DNA from 2 places in the Streptomyces sp. NPDC058284 genome. Region 1 is predicted to be linked to the other one. Evidence: predicted binding sites of a transcription regulator. Region 1 holds the regulator's gene; the other holds the start of a gene.
What was found. Region 1 encodes HspR, which represses chaperone genes until heat shock. Its sites were predicted from a motif close to TTGAGNNNNNNNNNCTCAA; they were not measured.
Positions count from the first base shown of each region.

Region 2: the regulator HspR is predicted to act here: its motif matches at 1,484-1,502, upstream of dnaK (molecular chaperone DnaK).

Region 1 covers NZ_JBHVYE010000043.1:27,787-31,141, forward strand. Annotated here, with positions in the region: gene ACFVYR_RS35645 (helix-turn-helix transcriptional regulator) at 1-25, shown strand, start outside; gene ACFVYR_RS35650 (LuxR C-terminal-related transcriptional regulator) at 164-1,066, shown strand; gene ACFVYR_RS35655 (hypothetical protein) at 1,152-1,664, opposite strand; gene ACFVYR_RS35660 (heat shock protein transcriptional repressor HspR) at 1,756-2,220, opposite strand; gene dnaJ (molecular chaperone DnaJ) at 2,222-3,355, opposite strand, start outside.
Region 2 covers NZ_JBHVYE010000001.1:727,319-730,673, reverse strand. Annotated here, with positions in the region: gene ACFVYR_RS02805 (SAM-dependent methyltransferase) at 97-897, shown strand; gene ACFVYR_RS02800 (OsmC family protein) at 996-1,421, shown strand; gene dnaK (molecular chaperone DnaK) at 1,572-3,355, shown strand, end outside.

The DNA.
Region 1 (3,355 bases):
TCTCGAACAGGGAAGAACGACATGACGGGCATGGGAAGCGGACGGAAATAAGACACGTTCGCGGGGCCGTCCATAAGTAGACACTTGAACTACGGCATCCGGACCGGCCCACTCCTCGCCTGCATAGAATCGCGGCGCTTCAACCAGGCAGGAGGGGGACCGAATGGCCACGAAGCACTTACCGCACGCCGTCGACGAACTCTGCCCGGAGGGGCTGGGCGTCTACCGGCGCTCCCTCCGCGAGGGGCGCATTCTGCGCAGTGAGGCCGTAGGCGCTCCCTGCCTGGAGGAGCTGGGGATCCTGGAACCCCACCCCGACGACCCGGAACGGCTGCGCCCCTCCGTCCCCATCGACCCCGCCGTCCTCGACGTGCGGTTCGGCGCCGACGCCTGTTCCGGAACGGGCGACCGCTCCGTCATCGTGCTCGACGGGCTCGACGCGATCAACGCGGCCATCGACCGCGCGATGGGCCGGGTCACGGAGGAATTCCTCGCCGTACAGCCCGGCGGGACGCGACCGCCCGAGACCCTGGCCGAAGTCTTCCCACGGGACCAGGCCCTTCTCACCCGAGGGTGCCGAATGCGCACTCTCTACCAGCACACAACGCGCCATTCCCTGCCCGTGCTGGCCTACTTCGAGCAGCTCACCGGCGACGCCGAGGCCCGGACCCTGCACGAGGTGACCGACCGGCTCTTCGTCTTCGACCGGACCGTGGCGTTCATCCCCGCGAGCCGGGACCGCAGCGTCGCCCTCGAACTGCGCCACCCGGCCCTCGTCGAGTACTTCGCCACGACCTTCTGGCGGCTCTGGGGGCTGGCGACCCCCATGTGGCCGCAGGCCGCCCCCCAGCCGCCCGAGAACGGCATCACCGCCCGCCAGCACGCCATCGCGGGGCTCCTCGTCGAAGGCCTCACCGACGCGGAGGTCGCCGACCGGCTCGGCATGAACATCCGCACCGCCCGCGTCCACATCGCCAAACTGGCCAGCACGCTCGGCAGTCACAGCCGGGCCCAACTCGGCTACCTCATAGGGCAGTCAAAGATCCTGGACCATCACCAGAGATAGGGGCAGGGCCAGGGACAGGGCCAGGGACAGGGCCAGGGACACGGACACGGACACGGGCAGACGCCTCACCCCTCACCCCTCACCCTCACCCCCCACTCCCCGCAACCCACTCCCGCAACAACGCCTCCCGCTCCGCCGCCCGCGGCGACCCGCCCTCGTGGCGACGGCCCCAGTCCGCCATCGCGGTCAGCGTCGTGAGGAGCGAGCCCGCGCCCTCCGTGAGGCGGGACAGGAGCGCGCGGGAGAGGTCGTACTCCGTCTGGGAGTAGCCGATCGCCGCCGCGGTGTACGCCGTCAGTTCCTTGTCGCCGTCGGGGGCCGTCAGGCGCACCGTCATCGTGGGGGCCTCGTCGCCGCCGCCCAGGCCGACCGTGAGGACCAGGTCGACCGCCGCGCCCACATGCCGCCGCAGGGACTTCACCGGGACGTCGTCGACCGTCAGGGCGCGCACGTCCTCCCACGGCCACATGCCGGACTGCCGGTCGCCGAGGGCCAGTACGCCCTCCGGGGACAGCCGCACCCCGGCGGCGAGCCCGGCCGGTTTCGCCCCCACGTACACATCGCCCTCGGCGATCCAGAACAACCCCACCATGGCCATGGTCAGCTCAACTCCCCCGGTAAAACCGTCGGCCCACATCGAACAGGGCCGGGAGGTGGTCACCTCCCGGCCCTGTTTCAGGTTACGGAACCTACTGCTCGGACGTCCGCTTGGGCCGCCACACCACCAGCGCGCTCGCCTGCTGCACGTCCTGGTAGGGGACGAGGTCGCGGCGGTACGAAGCGTGCACCGCCGCCTCACGCTGCTGCATGGCGACGGCGGCGCCCTCCACGGCCGAGGAGAGCTCCGCGACGCGCGACTGGAGCGCGGCGACCTGGTTCTCCAGCTCGATGATCCGCTTGATGCCGGCGAGGTTGATGCCCTCCTCCTGCGACAACTGCTGCACGGTACGCAGCAGCTCGATGTCGCGGGCGGAGTAGCGACGGCCGCGTCCCGGGGTGCGGTCCGGGGAGACCAGGCCCAGGCGGTCGTACTGCCGCAGGGTCTGGGGGTGCAGGCCGCTCAACTGGGCGGCCACCGAGATGACGTAGACCGGCGTCTCATCGGTCAGCTGATACGCCCTGCTCAGTCCGGGCTGTCGACGACGGCCGTCCATCTCATGCTCCCTTCGCGGCCTGGAACAGTTCTGCCCGCGGATCGTCGTCCGCAGTCGCCTTGCGGTAGCTCTCCAGGGCTTCCTTCGCCCCGTCGCTCAACGACGTCGGAACCGCGACCTCCACCGTCACGAGCAGGTCGCCGCGGCTGCCGTCCTTGCGGACCGCTCCCTTGCCGCGGGCCCGCATCGTACGCCCGTTCGGCGTGCCCGCGGGCAGCTTCAGGGTGACGGACGGGCCGCCCAGCGTGGGCACCTTCACCTCGCCGCCCAGCGCCGCCTCCGGATACGTCACCGGCACCGTGACCGTGAGGTTGTCGCCCTTGCGGCCGAAGACCGGGTGGGTGTCGACGTGCACGACCACGTACAGGTCACCGGCCGGGCCGCCGCGCTCACCGGGTGCGCCCTTGCCGCGCAGGCGGATGCGCTGCCCGTCCGAGACACCGGCCGGAATCCGCACCTGCATCGTCCGGGACGACTTGGCGCGGCCACTGCCGCCGCAGACCTCGCAGGGGTCCTGGGCGATCAGCCCACGGCCCTTGCAGTCCATGCACGGATCGGTGAGGGAGAACCCTCCGCCACCGCCCCGCGAGACCTGGCCCGTGCCGACGCAGGTCGGGCACACACGCGGCGTACCGTTCTTGTCGCCGGTGCCGGAACACGCCTTGCAGGGCGCCTGGGAGGACATGCGCAGCGGCACCGTGGCACCGTCCACCGCCTCCGTGAAACTCAGCGTGACCTCGGACTCGATGTCCTGGCCGCGCCTCGGCTGCGTACGCGCACCGGCTCCGGCACCCGCGCCGCCGCGGTTGAACAGGCCCCCGAAGACGTCACCGAGACCGCCCCCGAAGCCGCCGCCGGCCGCTCCACCGCCACCCGGGGCGCCGCCTCCGAAGAGGTCGCCCAGGTCGAAGTTGAACGATCCGCCGCCGCCTCCGGGGCCTTGCCGGAATCCGCCGTTGCCGAAGAGAGCACGCGCTTCGTCGTACTCCTTGCGCTTCTTGGGGTCACCGAGGATGTCGTTCGCCTCGGAGATCTCCTTGAAGCGCTCCTCCGCCTTGGTGTTGCCCTTGTTGGCGTCCGGGTGGTTCTCGCGGGCGAGCTTCCGGTACGCCTTCTTGATCTCGGCTTCGGTGGC
Region 2 (3,355 bases), on a different contig from region 1:
TCGCGGGTTCACCGCGGCGCCGCGCGCGTGCGGGCCGGGCCCGGGTCCGCTATAGCCTCTGGGAACCACTGACAACGGTGAAGAGCGGAGCGGCACATGCACAACGCGGGTGATCGTATTGACACTTCGACGGCCCACTCGGCGCGGGTGTACGACTACATCCTGGGAGGCAAGGACCACTACCTCGTCGACATCGAGGCGGGCGACGCCATGTGCCGGCACTGGCCTGCGCTGCCGGTGCACATGCTGGAGAACCGCCGCTTCATGCACCGCGCCGGACGCCACCTCGCCCAGGAGCAGGGCATCCGGCAGTTCCTCGACATCGGCACCGGGCTGCCCACCGCCCCCAACCTGCACGAGGTGGTGCAGGGCGTGGCGCCGGAGTCCCGGGTGGTCTACGTCGACAACGACCCCATCGTGCTGGCCCACGCCCGCGCCCTGCTGCAGAGCTCCCCGGAGGGGGCGACCGCCTACGTCGACGCCGACATGCACGATCCCGAAGCCATCCTGGAGAGCCCCGAGTTCCGCGCGCTGATAGACCTGGACGAGCCGGTCGGCCTGATGGTCATCGGGATCCTGCACTTCATTCTGCCGCCGGACGACCGGCGCCTGGTGCGGCGGCTGCTCGAACCGCTGCCGTCGGGCAGCTTCCTCGCGCTGACGATCGGCACCGCGGACTTCGCGCCCGAGGAGGTCGGCCGGGTGGCCGAGGAGTACGAGCAGCAGGGGATGCCCATGGTGCTGCGCGATCTGGAGACCGCCACGTCGTTCTTCGAGGGGATGGAGCTCGTCGACCCTGGCGTCACCCAGGTGCACACGTGGCGTCCGGGGCCCTTGCAGGACGGCATCGACGACCGGGCCATCGCCATGTACGGGGCGGTGGCACGCAAGGCCTGATCCGTACCGTCTCCGCGCGGCCCGTTCCGGCCCGGAGTGTGATCGGATGGGGCCAACGGAACTTCCGATCACGGAACCGCACTGAAGGGATCTGCATCATGGCAACCACGCGCTCCGCGCACACGGTCTGGGAAGGCTCTCTGGCAGAGGGCTCGGGCACCGTCACCTTCGACTCCTCCGGCATCGGGGAGCAGGCGGTGTCCTGGCCGTCGCGCGCCGAGGAGGCGAACGGCAGGACCAGCCCGGAGGAGCTCATCGCCGCCGCGCACTCCAGCTGCTTCGCCATGGCGCTGTCGCACACACTGACCGGCGCGGGCAACCCGCCCACCCGCCTGGTCACCTCCGCCGACGTGACCTTGCAGCCGGGTACCGGCATCACCGGCATCCACCTCACCGTCGAGGGCACCGTGCCCGGCATCGACGAGGCGGCCTTCGTCGAGGCCGCCGAGAAGGCCAAGGGCGGCTGCCCGGTGAGCCAGGCACTGTCGGGCACCACCATCACGCTTTCGGCCAAGCTGGCCTGAGCGCGACCGAGTTGACGAGGCCGTCACCCCGAAAAGGGGTGGCGGCATTGTCACGCCCGGCATTGACAAGAGCGCGCTCAAGTTTTGTGATGGAGAACCGAGTAGACCTGGATACGGGGGATGTGAGCTCACGGCGGAAGGGACTGAACCATGGCACGTGCGGTCGGGATCGATCTCGGTACGACGAACTCAGTGGTGGCCGTACTGGAGGGCGGTGAGCCCACCGTCGTCGCCAACGCGGAGGGCGCGCGCACCACGCCCTCGGTCGTCGCCTTCGCGAAGAACGGTGACGTCCTGGTGGGCGAGGTCGCCAAGCGGCAGGCGGTCACCAACGTGGAGCGCACCGCGCGTTCCGTCAAACGCCATATGGGCGACGGCGGTTGGCGCTTCCCGGAGAGCGGCTCCGTGGACGGCACCCGCTACACCGCCCAGGAGCTGTCCGCGCGCGTCCTGCAGAAGCTCAAGCGCGACGCCGAGTCCTACCTGGGCGAGGACGTCACCGACGCGGTCGTCACCGTGCCCGCGTACTTCGACGACACCCAGCGCCAGGCCACCAAGGAGGCCGGTGAGATCGCCGGGCTCAACGTCCTGCGCATCATCAACGAGCCGACGGCGGCGGCCCTCGCGTACGGCCTCGACAAGGGTGACGACGAGACCGTCCTCGTCTTCGACCTCGGCGGCGGCACCTTCGACGTCTCGCTCCTGGAGATGGGCGAGGGCGTCATCGAGGTGAAGGCCACCAACGGCGACACCCAGCTCGGCGGCGACGACTGGGACCAGCGGATCGTCGAGTACCTGGTGCGCCAGTTCAAGAACGGGCACGGGGTGGACCTCGGCAAGGACAAGATGGCGCTGCAACGCCTGCGCGAGGCGGCCGAGAAGGCGAAGATCGAGCTCTCCTCGTCGAGTGAGACCGACATCAACCTGCCCTACATCACCGCGTCGGCCGAGGGCCCGCTGCACCTCGCGGAGAAGCTGACCCGCGCCCAGTTCCAGGAGCTGACAGCGGATCTGCTCGACCGGTGCAAGGAGCCCTTCCACCAGGCGGTGAAGGACGCGGGCGTCAAACTCTCCGCCGTGGACCACGTGATCCTGGTGGGCGGTTCCACGCGGATGCCCGCGGTGACCGACCTGGTCAGGGAGCTCACCGGCAAGGACCCGCACAAGGGCGTCAACCCCGACGAGGTCGTGGCGCTCGGCGCCGCCCTGCAGGCCGGGGTGATCCGCGGCGACGTCAAGGACGTCCTGCTGCTCGACGTGACCCCGCTCTCCCTCGGCATCGAGACCAAGGGCGGCATCATGACCAAGCTCATCGAGCGCAACACCACGATTCCCACCCGCCGTTCGGAGACCTTCTCCACCGCGGAGGACAACCAGCCCTCCGTCGGCATCCAGGTCTTCCAGGGCGAGCGGGAGATCGCCGCGTACAACAAGAAGCTCGGCGTCTTCGACCTGACAGGCCTGCCGCCCGCCCCGCGCGGCGTCCCCAAGATCGAGGTCACCTTCGACATCGACGCCAACGGGATCATGCACGTCTCCGCGAAGGACGAGGCCACAGGACGTGAGCAGCGCATGACGGTGACGGGCGGTTCCGCGCTGCCCAAGGACGACATCAACCGCATGGTGCGGGAGGCGGAGGAGCACGCCGAGGAGGACCGCAAGCGGCGCGAGGCGGCCGAGACCCGCAACCAGGCCGAGCAGCTCGTCTACCAGACCGAGCGGTTCCTGCGGGAGAACGGCGACAACGTGCCCGCCGACACGAAGGCCGAAGTGGAGTCGGCTGCCGACGAGTTGAAGGAGCTGCTCAAGAACCGGGCCGACGACACGGCGGCGCTGCGGACCGGCGCGGAGAAGCTGGCCGCGGTGAGCCAGAAAATGGGCCAGGCGATGTACGAGAATGCCGGCGGGAGCGCCCAGCAGGAGACGGCCGCGGA